Regions from separate parts of the Micromonospora sp. CA-111912 genome, predicted to be linked through region 1. Evidence: riboswitches for the same ligand, from Rfam matches in the RefSeq annotation. Region 1 holds a riboswitch; the other holds the start of a gene.

Region 1 (9,753 bases):
GGGGGTGAGCTTCACCGCGTACCAGGGTGAGGCGATCGGGCTGATCGGCAGCAACGGCTCGGGCAAGTCGACCCTGCTACGGGCGATCGCCGGGCTGCTCCCGCCGGCCCGGGGCGCGGTCTACACCATGGGCCAGCCGTCGCTTCTCGGCGTGAACGCGGCCCTGCTGAACGACCTCTCCGGTGAGCGCAACGTGGTGCTCGGCTGCCTGGCCATGGGCATGCACCCCGAGGAGGTCAAGCGACTCGCCCCCGACATCATCGAGTTCTCCGGGATCAACGAGCGGGGCGACTTCGCCTCGCTGCCGATGCGGACCTACTCCTCCGGCATGGGCGCCCGGCTCCGCTTCGCCATCGCCGCCGCGAAGAAGCACGATGTGCTGCTGATCGACGAGGCGCTGGCCACCGGTGACCGCAAGTTCCGGGCCCGCAGCGAGCAGCGGGTCCGGGAGCTGCGCGCCAGCGCGGGCACCGTGTTCCTGGTCAGCCACTCGATCAGCTCGATCCGGGACACCTGCGAGCGGACCATCTGGCTGGAGGGTGGCGTCCTGAAGATGGACGGCCCCACCGACGAGGTCTGCAAGGCGTACGAGAGCCACAAGTAGGACGGCGGAGCGCACCGGCCGAGGCTGCCCCGGCCGGGCGCTCCGTCACCCGCGTTAAGGTTTCCCTCAACGCCGGTCAGAATCCACCAACCGGTCATCGAGGCGTGAATCCCCCACCCCACGCAGAAGTGAGGAACGGCAAATGACGCAGGACCACACCGCCGCACCGGACGCCACGCCGGCCAGCCCGGCTCCCTGGCGCCCCTCGCGGACGGTGGCGGTGGTCCTCGCGGGGGGCACGGGGACCCGGCTGGGCCTGGGCATCCCGAAGCAGCTACTGAAGATCGCCGGCAAGCCGATCATCGAGCACACCCTGGCGGTCTTCGAGGCGGCCCCCGAGATCGACGAGATCATCGTGCTGATGGCCGCCGGGCACGTCCCCGACGCCCAGCAGATCGTCGACAAGGCCGGCTTCCGGAAGGTCAGCAAGGTCATCTCCGGCGGCGACACCCGCAACGCGACCACCCGGATCGCCCTGGACGCCATCGGCGAGGGCGACGTCAACATCCTCTTCCACGACGCGGTGCGCCCGCTGCTCAGCGGCCGGATCGTCCGGGAGTGCGTGAACGCGCTCTGGACCTACACGGCGGTCGACGTGGCGATCCCCTCGGCCGACACGATCATCCAGGTCGACGAGAACGAGTGCATCACCGACATCCCGGTCCGGTCCACCCTGCGCCGGGGCCAGACCCCGCAGGCGTTCCGCTCGGGCACCATCCGGGAGGCGTACCGGATCGCCGGTGGCGACGCGAACTTCGCCGCCACCGACGACTGCGGCGTCGTGCTGCGCTACCTGCCCGGCACCCCGATCAAGGTGATCGACGGCTCGGACGAGAACATCAAGGTCACCCACCCGGTCGACGTGCACCTCGCGGACAAGCTCTTCCAGCTCGCCGCCGCGCAGGCACCCAAGCTGACCGACCACCGTTCCTACACCGAGGAGCTGACCGGCCGGACCGTCGTCGTGTTCGGCGGCAGCTACGGCATCGGTCACGAGCTGACCGAACTGGCCCGCCGTTACGGCGCGCAGGTCTTCCCGTTCAGCCGCTCCACCACCGGCACCCACGTCGAGCGGGCCGCCGACGTCGAGGCCGCGCTGAAGACCGCCTTCGAGGCCACCGGCCGGATCGACCACGTGGTGGTCACCGCCGGCGTCCTGGAGAAGGGCGAGCTGTCGGAGATGGACCAGGAGACCATGGACCGGGTCCTGCAGGTCAACTTCGTCGGCCCGGTCACCATCGCCCGGCAGTCCCTGTCGTACCTGCAGCAGACCAAGGGCCAGCTCCTGCTCTACACGTCCAGCTCGTACACCCGGGGCCGGGCCCGCTACGCGCTCTACTCGGCCACCAAGGCCGCGCTGGTCAACCTGACCCAGGCGCTGTCCGACGAGTGGGCCGAGTTCGGCGTACGGGTCAACTGCATCAACCCGGAGCGCACCGCCACCCCGATGCGCACCAAGGCGTTCGGCGAGGAGCCGGAGCACACCCTGCTCGCCGCGGAGACCGTCGCCCAGTCCTCGCTGGACGTGCTGATCTCCGAGCTGACCGGGCAGGTCATCGACGTCCGGCGGGCACCGGGCGAGGGGCCCGCCGCGAACGTTCCCGCCCAGGGCGGCCCGACGGCGACCCCGGCCACGGCCGGCTGAGCGACGACGGCCACCGCAGCACGGCGGGAGAAGCGGAAACGACATGCGTGGTGACCTGGTCAGGAAGCTGACCGCCCGGGTGGCGACCACCGGCCTGGCGGTGCTGGCGTTCCTCGCCCTCGCGCTGACCGGGGCGACCGGCTGGGGGCTGGCGCTCGCGGTGACGGCCCTGGCCGCCGCCGGCTGGGAGCGCCGGGTCCGGCCGGCCGCCGACAGCACTGCCGAGTCGGTGCTGCTCGCGGCCGGCATCCTGGTCGGGTACGCCCGCCGGCTCGACGCCGGCTTCGACCCGGCGCTGGCCGCCACGGCCCTGGTGCTGCTGGGGCTGGTGCTGCTGGTGGGGCCGCTGCGGCAGGCCGGTGACCTGGAGATCCGGGCCGCCAACCTCCCGGTCCGGTCGTGGGCCCCGCTGGTCGCCGGTCGGCTGGCCGACGCCCTGCTGGTGCTGCTCGCCGCAGTGGCGCTGGCCGCCGCGCTGGCGCTGCCGGCGTTCGTCGCCCTGCTGCTGGCGCTGGGCGTCGGCGCGGGCACCGGGGCGGTGGCCCTGGACCTGGCCCGCCGGCGGTTCCGGCCGGGGACCGGGGGCGGTGCGGTGACCCGGGCGCTGCGGGCGCACCAGCCGGAGTTCCTGCTGCACTTCTCCGCCCCGCCGGGGTCGGAGTACCAGGTCACCATGTGGCTGCCCTACCTGGAGCGGATCGGCCGGCCGTTCCTCGTGATGGTGCGGGAGCCGGAGTTCCTCGCCCCGATCGCCGCGGCCACCACTGCCCCGGTGGTGTACTGCCCCACCCTCAAGGCGATGGACGAGGCGCTGGTGCCGAGTCTCAAGGTGGCGTTCTACGTCAACCACGGGGCGAAGAACAGCCACTGCATCCGGTTCACCCAGCTCACCCACGTGCAGATCCACCACGGCGACAGCGACAAGGCGCCCAGCGCCAACCCGGTCTCGGCGATCTTCGACCGGATCTTCGTGGCCGGCCCGGCCGCGATCGAGCGGTACGCCCGCGCGGGGGTGGACATCCCGGCGGAGAAGTTCGTCGTGGTCGGCCGCCCGCAGGTCGAGTCGATCGAGGTACGCCGGGAGCCGGCAACCGGCCTGCCGAACCCGACGGTGCTCTACACCCCGACCTGGACCGGGCACCACGCCGACGCGAACTACTGCTCCCTGCCGGTGGGCGAGACCCTCGTCCGAGGGCTGCTGGCCCGGGGCGCGACGGTGATCCTGCGCGCCCACCCGTACACCGGGCAGAATCCGGCGTCGGCGCGGCAGCTCGCCCGGCTCACGGAGCTGCTCGCCGCGGACCGGGCCCGCACCGGCCGGCAGCACGTCTGGGGCGCTGCGGCCAGCCGGGAGATGTCCCTGGTCGACTGCGTGAACCGCTCCGACGCGCTGCTCTCGGACGTCTCCGGGGTGATCTCCGACTACCTCTACTCCGGCAAGCCGTACGCGGTCACGGACATGGGCGGCGACGGCGACCGGTTCGTCGAGCGGTTCCCCCTGGCCGGCTCGGGCTACGTGCTGCGCCGCGACGCGGCCAACCTCGACGAGGTGCTCGGTCACCTGCTCGACACCGACCCGCAGGCAACGGCCCGCTGGGCCACCCGCTCCCGCTACCTGGGCGACTTCCCCACCCACCAGTACGCCGAGGCGTTCCTGGCAGCGGCCCGCCGCGAGCTGACCCCGACCTGGACCCCACCCACCCCCCGCCCGACCCCCACCCCGCCCTCCCCCACCCCCTCCAGCTTCCCGCGGTAATCAAGAAGTTCGCGTCAGGGTTGAGGCCGGAGCCGACGGGTTCGGTCACGGCCACGGTGCCGGACGGCACCCGGACGGCCGCGGTGCCGGCCCGGCCCGGTGCCGGACGGCGCGGGACAGCACCGGGCCCCGGCTCACGGGGAGAGCCGGGGCCCGGTGGGGGAAGGGTGATCAGGCCGAGTAGCCCCTGGTCGCCGCCCAGTGCGCCAGGGCCGTGGTGCTGATCCAGTACGCCGAGGCGGCCGGGTTGGCCGAGTCGGCGATCCGCACGGTACGGCCTTCGTTGCGGTAGCCCACGACGGCGATGTAGTGGCCGCCGGGGAAGGAATGCCAGCCGCCGTCGACGTCGGTGGCGTCACCGGCGATGTTCACCACGACGCCGCGCCCGGCGCCGACCGCCTTCACCACGTCCGCCTTGAGCCGGTCGATCTGGGCCCCGGTGGCGGCACCGCCCGGGATCATCCGGGTTTGGTACGGGTCGCCCTTGACCATCCCGTTGAGCACCCGGGTGGTGTCCTCGGCCGAGTTGGTGCCCATCTCGGTGGTGCCGAGGCGGCTGGCCAGCCCGTCCTGGGTGCTCCCGACGCCGGTGGCGGAGAGCGCGTTGCGCACCGCCGCGGGGCCGCAGTAGTAGTAGGTGGTCTGCGCCTGGTAGGCGTAGTCGAGAACCTTCGACGACGGCGACTTCGGGGTGACCGGCTGCGCCGTGGTCTGCTTCGGGGCCGCCTTGGTGGTCAGGTCGGGGTTCGGCGCGGCCGTGGTGGCGCTCGGCGACGGCGAGGCGCTGGAGGACGCGGTCGCGCCTGCCCGGGCCTGGGCGCGGCTGGCCGCGCTGTCGAGGCGGGGTGCGATCTCGGCCACGGCGGCGTTGGTGGTCTGCCGCGGGGCGGGGGTGTCGTCGGCGCCGGCCAGCAACGCACCGGTGCCGGAGGCCAGCAGGAGCGCCGCGGCCGAGCCGGCGACGACCTGGTACGGGCGCTCGGTGGCGAGACGTCGCAACTGCCGCTTGAGGTGGTCGTTCACGTGTTCCTCCACGGGATGGGGCGGAGAGCGGGGGCACCTGGGCATGCGTCGTCGCACGGTGGCGTGGACGAGACGTCCACAGCCGGTCAGGTCCGCTCTGGGAAGATGCCCGGTCAGCCGGGCGTACGGGCGGGTGCGCCGGTCAGTTCGTCAGCCCGGGGGCGACGGACGCGGGCACCACGGCGCCGCGGTGGAGGAACAACCGAGGGATGGGGTCGCGCTGCACGAGGATGGCACTCCTTCCGACACCGCCTACCGGGTTAGCTGACGGATTCGGGCGGGAAGATCGCCCTACCGCAGGCCGTGGCCCGCGGATTCACCCCACACGTGCACTGGGTCCCCGGTTCGTGATGGTCACGATTGAGCGGGCCCGCGCGGCGTCGCCTCTAGCGATCGGGTACCGCACCGGACGGGCCGACATTACTGGCCGGTCGAGACCCTGCCAAGCCCTTCCCACCTGCTTAAACCCTCTCCGATCAGCTTTCTTGCGACCCATTGGGAACTGACGTGACTCAATGGGATTACGAGCCTTCGAGGGGCCCCCGGGCGACAACCGGACGATCAGTCTTGATCGTCGGCGAGTTATGTCGGTGGACCCGCCCCGATGGGTCGACTGCCCGTTTACCCGGGAGATGTGACCGGCGTCATAAAGAAAATTCGGGCCGCACCGCGACCCACCCGGGTCGGGGGTCAGGTCAGCCGGCCCGGGCCGGGTGCCAGCGGGCGGCCGGGACGGTCCGGCGAGCGTTCGCCGTCGCGGCCCGGGGCGCGGGCACCCGGACGGGGCGGGCCCGCTCCGCGGCAGCGCACGCCTCGACGGCCAGCGCCCGGGCGGCCTCGGCGGCCAGTTCGGCGGCACGCCAGGCGGCCCGCTCCCGGGCCGCCGCCGCCCGGTGGCCGGCCTGCCTCCCGTCCCGCACCGCCCGGGCCAGCACGACCTCCTGCTGAACCGGATGCAGCCGGGGGTCCCAGCCGTCCCGGTGCGCGAAGACGTCGCAGAGCTGCCGGATGGACAGCTCGCCGCGCAGGTGGGCGGCCGTGGCGGCGTGGTGCAGCCAGCGCTCCCGGGCGGCGTACTCGGCGGGGGTGCGGGGGGTACGCGGCACCGGCAGTGCCCCCGCGCCGGAGAAGCGCCGCGCGGCGGCCTCCGCCTCGTCGTACGCCTGCCAGGCCCGATCGAGGGCGTCCTGGGCGGCCAGCCACGCGTCGCGTCGCCGGCGGGCGGTCTGGGCGGCGCCGGCGGCGGCCACCCCCACCTCCTCGGCGTACCGGCGCAGGTCGACGGCCTCCTCGATGGCCGGGTCGACGGCGGGCGGGGTGGGGTCGACCACCGGCCGGTCCCGCTGCGGGCGGGCTACCAGGGCGGTGAGAACGCCCAGCGCCACCACGAGCAGCACCGACCAGATGGCGGCGGCCAGCGGCACCTCGACGAGGAACTGGTGGAGAACGATGTCCATGGTCGGCACCTAACGGGCGGGTGGATGCGGGAAGCGGGCGCTCCGCGCCACCGGGCGGGGCGCGGGGGCGCCACCGGGCCGGGCGGACGGGTGCGGTGGTGCGGTCGCGAGACGGCGGTGTCGCGGACAGGTCAGCCGCGCGGCGGCGCGCGCGACCCGGCGGTCCTCGCGGCGGGCCCGACGGGCATCCGGTGCACCGGGGCCGGGTCGATCACGGACCGGCCCGCCGGGGCGGCCGGGACCGCGCCGGGGTGCGCGGGGGCGGCCGGGACGTCGGCGGCGGCCCGGCCAGGGCCGGCCCCACGCATCCCGGCGGCCGGGACCGGGCCGAGATCGGACGCCCCGAGGACGGCCGGGCTGCCGGCCGGAGACCAGGCCCGGCCGAGGTCGGGGTCGGGCACCCCGAGGACGGCCGGGCTGTCCGCCGGAGACCAGGCCGCGGACCCGCCCGCGGCGTCGGCCCCGGCGGGCGGCGCCGGGTCGAACGACAGCGACCCGGCGCCCAGCGAGAAAGCGACCGCGACGGCCAGGCTGGTCAGCATCCGGGCGGTCCAGCGCGCGACCCACCACAGGAGACAGGTCGGCGCGGCGGAAAGCACACGCTCACGCTACCGAAGCCCTATCGCGGGACGCACCGATGGCGGGCGTGTCGCGACGTCCCGATCGTCCGGTTCTTCCCCGGCCCACTCCCGCGAGTACGCCACGGGGCCGTGGGTGCCGCCCCGGGCCCCGGCGGGGGCGGCGCGGGATCGGGGCGGTCAGCGCCGCTCGGGGACGGCGACCTGCTCGCGGGGGTGCTCCGGCGCGGGGGCGGCCGTCGTCGCCGGCCCGGGTGGCCCCGCCGGGTCGCCGGGGACCGGCCCGCCGCCGGGAGTCGCCGGGCGGGGCCGGCGGGGCGGCCCGAGCCGGCGGGTCAGCGGCATCTCGACCCACCGGTGCAGCAGCGCGGCCAGCACCAGGTTCACCAGCAGGAAGCCGACCACGGCCAGCGGTCCCCACCAGCCGGGCAGCCCCACGCCGAGCCGGTCGGCCAGCCGCAGCACGGTGACCATGACGAAGACGTGCACCAGGTAGAACGCGAAGGAGACCTCGCCGAGCCAGACCATCGGCCGGGACCGCCACGGCGTCCGCGCCCCGCGCACGTCCGCGTCGGCGGCGGCTGCGATGACCAACAGGTACGCCGCCGCGAGCAGGGCCGCCCACAACTCGGCGCGGATCCACTGCGAGGCGACGACCCAGGTGGCCACGAAGATCACGCTGGCCGCGGTGAGGCCGGGGCCCCGCCAGCGCCCCCGGCGCAGCAGCTCGGCCGCGGCGACGCCCATCCAGAACTCCAGGGACCGCACGACGGGGAAGACCTGGGTGAACCACCAGGTGCTCTCCTGCGGCACGAGGCGCTGACCGGGCCAGAGCGCCACGATCAGCAGCGGCACCGCGATCACCACCGCCCACAGCACCCCGGGCCGCGCTCGGCGGACCAGCGGCAGCGCGAACGGCAGGCAGAAGTAGAAGAACAGCTCGCAGGAGAGCGACCAGCTCACCGAGTTCACGCTGTAGAAGTAGCCGGGGGTCGGGTCCCAGGCCTGGAGCAGCAGGAGGTTCTCCACCGCGGCGCGGGGGTTGACCGGGTCGGCGAAGACCCACACGCCGGTGAGCAGCACCACCGCCCACATCAGCAGGTGGTTGGGGTAGATCTTGGCTAGCCGGCGGCGCCAGAAGTCGCGGCGGCGGTCCCCGTCGCGGGCCGACCAGACCAGCACGAACCCGCTGAGGATGAAGAAGAACTCCACCCCGGACAGGCCCAGGGTGAACAGCCAGTCGATGACGGCCTGGTAGTCGGGCTCGGCGACGATCCGCATCGTGCCGACGTGGTACCCGAAGACCAGCAGGGCGGCGATCCAGCGCAGCCCGGTCAGCGAGGGCAGCCGGCTCGCCGGGCGGGTCAGCGGCTCGGATCGTACGACGGTCGGTGTGCTGGTCATGCCGGCGGTCCGTCCGTCCGCAGGGTCACCAACACCGCGCCTCCTCGCCTCGTGTCGCGCCGGGCAGCCGGCGCCGCCGCGTCGTGGCGGGCCGGTGGGGTGCCGCCCGCCGGGCACCCTACCCGCAGTGCCCGCCCGGTCCTCGCGTCGGCGTTCGCCGGGGAGACGCGAATGCCAGGAGCAGGTGTCCGATGGCCTAATATCGCGGTCTCGGAACCAACGGGCGTGCCCCGACCTCGTCGGGCCACGCCCGGTCGGCGCCCGCCGGCGCACCCTTGACGGGGCGGACACGACGAGAAGGACGGCACCGATGCACCAGCGGATCCTGCTCCGGGCCAAGAAGGGCCCGTTCGACGTCTACTCGCCGGAGGAGACGTTCGAGCGCAACTGGATCGGTGACAACACCGGCAACCTCGTGTTCAGCCACTCGGCGCACAAGATCCTGCGGACCTCGACGGCGCAGATCACCTCGTCGAAGTTCCAGGCCAACCTGCGCGACGCGGACGAGATCAACGAGCGGTACGACGTCTTCGTGGTGCCGCTGGCGAACGCGTTCCGGCGCAGCTACGCCCACCGGCTGGTCAACATGACCCGGCTCATCGAGCGGCTGAAGATCCCGGTGGTGGTGCTGGGCGTCGGCGCGCAGACCGACGTCAACGGCGACCGGGAGTACCTGCGACCGATCGACGACGCGGTCAAGCCGTTCGTGAAGGCGGTGCTCGACCGGTCGCACAGCATCGGCGTGCGCGGCGAGATCACCGAGGGGTACCTGCGCAGCCTCGGCTTCTCCGCGGTCGACGTGATCGGCTGCCCGTCGATGTTCCTGCACGGCGACAGCCTGCGGGTGGAGAAGCGGAAGGCGACGCTCACCGTCGATGACCGGGTGGCGCTGACCGTCTCCCCGTACGTCAAGTCGATGGCTAAGGTGATCACCTCGCACCACCAGCGCTACCCGAACCTGCGCTACCTCCCGCAGGACCTGAAGACCCTCGGCACCCTGCTCTACGGTGACCTGCCTCAGGAGCGGGGCAAGCAGGCCGCCATCCCGATCCACACCTCGCACCCGCTCTTCGTCGAGGACAAGGTGCGGATGTTCGTCGACCCGTGGACCTGGATGGACTACCTGTCCGGGTTCGACTTCAACTTCGGCACCCGCATCCACGGCACCATCACGGCACTGATCGCCGGCACCCCGGGCTACCTGTTCGCGCATGACTCGCGCACGTTGGAGCTGGCCCGGTACTTCGACATCCCGCACCGGATCATGAAGGACGTGTCGGCCGACG
Region 2 (6,795 bases), 2.3 Mb from region 1:
GGTAGGCGACCCACCTTGATTACCCGAGCGGGCCTCGCCTAATGTGGGGCGCTGACCGCTGTGGGTCGTCTGCCTCGATCTTCCCCCTCGCGAGGCGCCCGGCGGTCGGTTGCGAAGGAGTCGGTGCCGGTGGCAACCATGCCCCCTCATCGCCATGTCCCGGGCCGGTCACCTGCTCGTCCGGGTGGCGCCCGCCGGTTTGTACGACGCCTGCTCACCCTGGTCGCGGCGGTCGCCGTGGGTGCCGGGACGCTGACCGCGCCCGCGTACGCCGCGCCCTCGCCCGAGGAGATCGAGGCGCAGATCGACAAGCAGTGGGAGCAGCTCGAGCCGACCATCGAGCAGCACAACAAGGTGCGCGCCCAGCTCAAGGTGAACAAGGAGAAGGCGGCGGAGCTGGAGAAGAAGATCGAGCCGCTCGCGCTCGAGACCGAGCTGGCGATGAACCGGGTCGGTGACCTCGCCGCCCGCTACTACATCTCCGGCCCGTCGCAGGACCTCGGCGCGCTGCTGGTCAGCACCAAGCCGGGGACGCTCGCCGAGCAGCTCACCATGCTGGACCGGCTGGCCTCGGAGGAGCGCCGTCAGTTGCAGGGCGTCCTCGCCGTCCGGGCCAAGTACGACGGACAGAAGCTGAAGCTGGACACGCTGATCGTCGGCCAGGAGAAGCAGACCAAGGAACTGGCGGCCAAGAAGGCGCAGATCAACACCGAGATCAAGCGGCTGCAGGCGTCGATGCCGAAGACCGTCGTGTCCACCGAGGGCTGCCCGACGGTCACCGGTGTGGTCACCGCGGCCGCCCGGACCGCCATCAGAACCGCCTGCGCCCAGGTCGGCGACCCGTACGTCTGGGGGGCGACGGGCCCGAACTCGTTCGACTGCTCCGGCCTGACCCAGTACGCCTACAAGGCGGCCGGGATCTCGCTGACCCACTTCACCGGGGCACAGTGGAACGAGGGCCGGACCATCCCGCGCTCCGAGGCCCGCCCGGGTGACCTGGTGTTCTTCTTCAGCGACCTGCACCACGTCGGCCTGTACCTCGGCAATGACAAAATGGTGCACGCGCCCCGGGCCGGTAAGCCGGTCAACGTGAGCAGCATCAACACCATGCCGGTCGCCGGCTTCCGCCGACCCGGCTGACACCCCCGCGCTGCTTCGGTGCGGGCGCGCGCAGCCAGGAGTCCCCGGCCCCCGCGAAGGCCGCCCGGACCCGATGCCACGCAAGGCCCCGCACCTGAGCACCGTCCACGACGATGGCCCCCGGTCACCCGACCGGGGGCCATCGTCGTGCCGAGGGGCGACCGTCAGCGGGGCGCACCCAGCGGGGACGGCACCAGGTTCACGTCGGCGCGGTCGACGTACATGATCCGGTGGCCGAACTGGATCTGCACGTACTGCTTCTCACCCCGGATCACCGTCCGGTCACCGGGGGCCGAGCCGTCGAACGTGGCGGCCCGGTAGTACTCGCTGGGCAGCACGTTGCCGACGGAGTACCGCTGGCCGGCGGAGAGGGTGTACTGCAACGGCGAGATCGGCTGGTACGGCACGCCGGCCGGGTACGCCGCCTCCTCCGGGTACGCCCGCCCGTACACCGGGATCGTCGCCTTCCCGGCCTTCGGGGTGGCCACCAGGCCGACGGTCCATGCCGCGGTGGGCGCGGACGCCGGGTTGTGGAACCACGCCTTCTGCCCGAGGTACCAGATCGCCGTCCAGTCACCGTCACGGCCGGCCAGGGCGTACGTCTGCCCGGTCGACGCGCGGGCACCGTGATCGGAGACGGCCATCGTGGCCGGCGTGCCGTTCGGACGCAGGGCGATGTCGTTGACCAGCGGCGCGTCGGCGCTCGGCGCGCTGCGCAGCACCACCGCCGAGGAGCCGCGCGAGGGGCACGGCACGCCCGCCGTCACGCAGCCGGTGAACGCCGGCCGGTTGGTGGCGAAGTCGGGGTCGATCCGCACCATGCCGGTCAGCGGGGTGCCGGTGTTGAGCTCCGGCGCGCGCAGCAGGTCGAAGTAGTGCGACCAGTCCCAGTACGGGCCCGGGTCCCAGTGCATGCCCCGCACGTTCGCCGCGACGGTGCCGGGGACGTTGTCGTGGCCGATGATGTGCTGCCGGTCCAGCGGGACGCCGTGCCGCAGCGCGAGGTACCGGACCAGCTTCGACGAGGTGCGGTACATCGCCTCGGTGTACCAGGTGCCCTGGGCGGCGAAGCCCTCGTGCTCCAGCCCGATCGACTTGGAGTTGACGTACCAGTTGCCGGCGTGCCAGGCGACGTCCTTGGTCTTCACGTGCTGGGCGATGTGCCCGTCGGCCGAGCGCAGCGTGTAGTGCCAGCTCACGTAGGTCGGGTCCTGGACCATGTTGACCGTGCCCGCGTAGCTGCCCTCGGTGTCGTGGATGAGGATGTACTCGACCTTTTGCCGCTTGGGCCGGTCGGACAGGTCGTGGTTGCCGTAGTCGCCGGGGTCGGCACCGAGTGACTGGTAGGGGGCGGGGATCCACTCGCAGGAGATGGTCGACGGGCACTCCAGGCCGTCGGGGCGCTCCGGCAGGCGCAGGCCGAGCCGGTCCAGCCAGGACTTCTGCGGGGTCACCGCCCGGGCGCCGAGGGTCACCCGCTGCCCGTCGTCGGTCACCCGGCTCTCGCCGCCGGCGATGGTGCCGAAGACCTCGTCGGCGAAGGCAGCCGCCGCGTCGGCGCTGTCCGCGCCGGCGTACCGGGCCACCGCGCCGTACCAGGCCGCCGGGTCGGTGCCGGCCCCGACTGGGGCGCCGATCTGCCGCTGGTACGACGCGAGCAGCGCCGCCCCGCCCCGGATGTTCGTCGGCGCGTCGGCGCGCAGGGCCGCCTCGTCGGCCCCGGTGAGGGTGGCGGCGGTGTCCAGGGTCTGCAACGACGCCGCGGTCGGGGCCTCGTCGGCCGAGGGCTGGGCGGCGGCGGGGGCCGGGCGGGAGTCGTCCCCGCGTGGGTCCTCGTCGCCGGAGTCGTGGTGGGTGCCGGTGGGCAGGCCGGTCACGTAATCGGCGTCGGTGAGGTGCATCGGCCCGTACCCACCGCTGGTACTGGGGGTGCCGGCGTTGGTGTCCCAGCGGGACTGGAGGTAGGAGACGCCGAGCAGGACGCTTTCCGGCACGCCGTACTCGGCGGCGGCGTCAGCGTACTGCTGCTGGCGGTCGGGGGTCTGGCCGGCCGCAGCCGGGGAGGCGGTGGTACCGAGGGGCACAAGGGCCGTGGTGGCGGCCACGGCGGCGGCGAGCAGGATCCGTCTGCTCGACGACACGACAGAACGGGGCATCGAACCTCCTGGTTGGGCATCGGATGAGGTCACCCTTCCGCCGCCGCCCTCCCGCGTCAATAGCTTTCCACCAGGTGTCGCGATGTGAAGGAAACTTCCGCACGGTGGCTTGATATGGCGTGTCATGGCCCAGCGGGTTGCGGATCGATAACGGGCGTCTCTACTCTGGTCAATCGTCGGCCGGTAGCTGTATCGCCCAGCCGGGCGGTGACGGTCCGACACCGCCGAGTCGCCTCCGGGCGAGCCGGGGACCCAGGTACGCCGGGGTGAATCCGCAGCGCCGCTGCGGTAGGGCGCTCTCCCTTCCCGCCCGAACCCGTCAGCTAACCCGGTAGGCGGTCAAGGAAGAAGGAGAACGGAGCCAGGTGGCACACCCTGCCCTGCGGCGCCCGTCACGCCGGTCGGCGCACGCCGACCGGATACCGGCTACGCCGCGCCCACGCTGGTCACGCTTCACCACCGCTCTCGCCGCACTGGCCGGCGCCGCCATCGTCCTGACCGGCGCTCCGACCGCAGCCCACGCCGATCCCTCGATCGCCGAGATCGAGCGGCAGATCGACCAGGACTGGAACAAGCTCGAACCGCTCATCGAGCGACACAACGCCACCCGTCAGGACCTCGCCCTCAAGCGTCGGCAGGCCGACGCCGTCGCCAAGCAGATCGGGCCGCTGCAACGCCGGGTCGACGAGGCGATGGACAAGGTCAGCGGCCTCGCCGTCGAGGCGTACAAGAGTGAGAACCTCTCGGGGGTGAACGCGCTGCTCGGCAGCCGCTCGCCCGGTCAGATGATGGGACAGTTGGAACTGCTCGACCAGTTCGCCGAGCGCCAGCAGCGCGACATCCGGGCGGTCATCGACCTCCGCGACGAGTTGGACGCGAAGAAGAAGCCGCTGGACGAGATGGTCACCCAGCTCGCCCGCACCGAGGCGCAGCTCGCCGCCAAGCGGAAGCAGATCAACGCCGAGATCGACCGGCTCCAGAAGCTGCGGCTCAAGGTGTACGGCACCGGCGGTGGCGGCGCGCTGCGTCCCGCTCCCTGCCCGGCTGCCTACCCCGGTGGCGGCGCGGGGGTCGCGGTGAAGTTCGCCTGTGCCCAGATCGGCAAGCCCTACGTCTGGGGCGCCGAGGGCCCCAACTCGTACGACTGCTCGGGCCTGATGCTCGCGGCCTGGGCCAAGGCCGGCGTGTCGCTGCCGCACAACGCGGCCCAGCAGCGGTCGGTGACCGCCCGGGTGAGCCGCGCCGACCTGCGCCCCGGTGACCTCGTCTTCTACTACGCCGACCTGCACCACGTCGGCATGTACGTCGGCGGAGGCTGGGTGGTGCACGCCTCCCAGGCCGGCCAGCCCGTCAAGATGAAGCGCGTCGACGACGGCCAGATCCACAGCTACGGCCGCCCCGACTGAGCGGCGAGGGGCCCGTTCCGCGGGACGGGCCCCTCGACCACGCCCGCGCCGTCAGCGGGTGGGCCAGGTGCGCCAGTTCTGCCAGGAGCGGCTCGGCGTCGGGCCGCGCTGGCCCTGGTACCGCGAGCCGTACACCTTCGACCCGTACGGGTGCTCGGCCGGCGAGGAGAGCCGGAAGATGCAGAGCTGGCCGATCTTCATGCCCGGCCAGAGCGTGATCGGCAGGTTCGCCACGTTGGACAGCTCCAGCGTGACGTGACCGGAGAAGCCCGGGTCGATGAACCCGGCGGTCGAGTGGGTGAGCAGCCCGAGCCGGCCCAGCGAGCTCTTGCCCTCCAGCCGGCCCGCGAGCTGGTCGCCGAGCGAGATCACCTCCAGCGTGGAGGCGAGCACGAACTCGCCCGGGTGCAGCACGTACGGCTCGCCGTCGGGCACCTCGACCGCCGAGGTCAGGTCGTCCTGCTGCACCGACGGGTCGATGTGCGTGTAGAGGTGGTTGTTGAAGACCCGGAAGAGCTTGTCGAGGCGCACGTCGATGCTCGACGGCTGCACCAGGGTGGGCTCGAACGGCTCCAGCGCGAGCGTGCCAGCCTTCAGCTCGCTGACGAGATCGCGGTCGGAGAGCAGCATCGCCACACCATAGCGAGCCTGGTCGGCGGGTCTGTCATCGCCCGCTGCAACCGGCGTGCCGCGCTCGCCTGTCGTACACGTGTTCGATAGAATGTCCACATGGCTTCCTGGTCCGAATTCGCCGCTGACGAGCCACGACTCGCCGGCGGGATCCGCCTCCTCATGCAGCAGTACGGGCCGGGCTTCGGCTACCTGGCCACCGTCCGCGCCGACGGTGGGCCCCGGGTGCACCCGGTCTCCCCGGTGATCACCGACGACGGGCTCTTCTGCTTCATCGTCGACTCGCCGAAGCGGTGCGACCTCGAACGCGACGGCCGCTACGCGCTGCACTCCTTCCCGCCGGAGGACAGCGACGACGAGGCGTACGTGGCGGGGCACGCGTGGCCGGTTACCGACCAGGCCCGGGTGGCCCGGCTCGCCGAGTTGGGGCGGGCTGCCCCGCAGGTGGACTGGCGGTTGTTCGAGTTCACCGTCGACGTGGCGATGCTCGCCCGCCGCTACCAGGGCGGCTCCGTCTTCCCGGGCGGCGGCCCGGGGCAGCCGGCCGTGCAGGTGTGGCTCGACCCCCGGGCCGCCGGTGACCCGGGCGGTGCGCCGGTGGGCGTACCGGATCAGGGGCCGACCCGGCACATCCGTGGCTCCCATCGCGCGGCGGCCTGACCCCCGACGACGCCGGTGCCGGCCCCGTCGAAGGACGGAGCCGGCACCGGAGGGTCAGGAACAGGGGTACGTCAGGCCGCGCGGTACGCGTTCCACGCGGTCAACATCCGGCTCGCCTGCCCGGTGGTGAACTGGTGCATGCACGAGTCGTAGGTGTAGTCCATGAAGTTGGTGATCGGGTCCAGGCCGGTCGCGGTGCAGGTGTTCCGTCCGGTCGGGCACTGGTACCCCGGCGAGGCCTCCGCCGGGGTGTCGCCCACGCTGTCGCCCGAGCCGGAGCAGCCGCCCTGGAAGGTGTGGTACAGGTTCAGCCAGTGGCCGACCTCGTGGGTGCCGGTGTCGCCCTGGTTGTAGTTGGTGGCGGTGCCGCCCGGCAGCGACTCGTTCAGGGCGACGACGCCGTCCATCTTGTCCAGCGTCTTCTTCGGGAAGGTCGCCCAGCCGAGCAGGCCGCCGCTCAGCTCGCCGAGGTACATGTTCAGGGTGTTCTTGCCGCCCTCACGCAGCGAGGTCTTCATCGAGCGCTCGGCCGACGAGCCCGACACGATCGGGTACCACGCCGGGTTGGTGACCCGGTTGATCTTCTGGAGCTGGAAGCCGAAGGCGGTCGCCGCGCCGCCGGTAGCGCCGCTGTAGGCCTGGTTCAGCACGCTGATCTGCGAGGTGATCAGCGAGTCCGGGATGTTGCCGCCGGCCCGGGTGCTGTTCTCCTGGATGACGTGCACGACGACCGGAATGTTCACGGTCGCGAGCGTGCCGGCGCCGGCGCCGGCCCGGTAGCTGGCCCGCTCGCGCAGGGTGGC

The links. Region 1 has a riboswitch for cyclic di-AMP ahead of ACQPZO_RS10005 (C39 family peptidase). Riboswitches for the same ligand answer to the same signal wherever they lie in the genome.
Region 2: linked by a shared signal. The riboswitch ahead of ACQPZO_RS00505 (NlpC/P60 family protein) and the one ahead of ACQPZO_RS10005 (C39 family peptidase) in region 1 are both predicted to bind cyclic di-AMP.

Annotation. Positions count from the first base shown of each region.
Region 1 covers NZ_CP192007.1:2,375,235-2,384,987, reverse strand. The annotation lists gene ACQPZO_RS10020 (ABC transporter ATP-binding protein) at 1-604, shown strand, start outside; gene ACQPZO_RS10015 (D-ribitol-5-phosphate cytidylyltransferase) at 747-2,249, shown strand; gene ACQPZO_RS10010 (CDP-glycerol glycerophosphotransferase family protein) at 2,293-4,005, shown strand; gene ACQPZO_RS10005 (C39 family peptidase) at 4,177-5,040, opposite strand; cyclic di-AMP (ydaO/yuaA leader) riboswitch at 5,263-5,405, opposite strand; gene ACQPZO_RS10000 (hypothetical protein) at 5,724-6,485, opposite strand; gene ACQPZO_RS09995 (hypothetical protein) at 6,617-7,084, opposite strand; gene ACQPZO_RS09990 (acyltransferase family protein) at 7,244-8,467, opposite strand; gene ACQPZO_RS09985 (polysaccharide pyruvyl transferase family protein) at 8,778-9,753, shown strand, end outside.
Region 2 covers NZ_CP192007.1:113,329-120,123, forward strand. The annotation lists gene ACQPZO_RS00495 (NlpC/P60 family protein) at 124-1,140, shown strand; gene ACQPZO_RS00500 (N-acetylmuramoyl-L-alanine amidase) at 1,305-3,296, opposite strand; cyclic di-AMP (ydaO/yuaA leader) riboswitch at 3,509-3,649, shown strand; gene ACQPZO_RS00505 (NlpC/P60 family protein) at 3,662-4,702, shown strand; gene dcd (dCTP deaminase) at 4,754-5,332, opposite strand; gene ACQPZO_RS00515 (pyridoxamine 5'-phosphate oxidase family protein) at 5,432-5,992, shown strand; gene ACQPZO_RS00520 (zinc metalloprotease) at 6,064-6,795, opposite strand, start outside.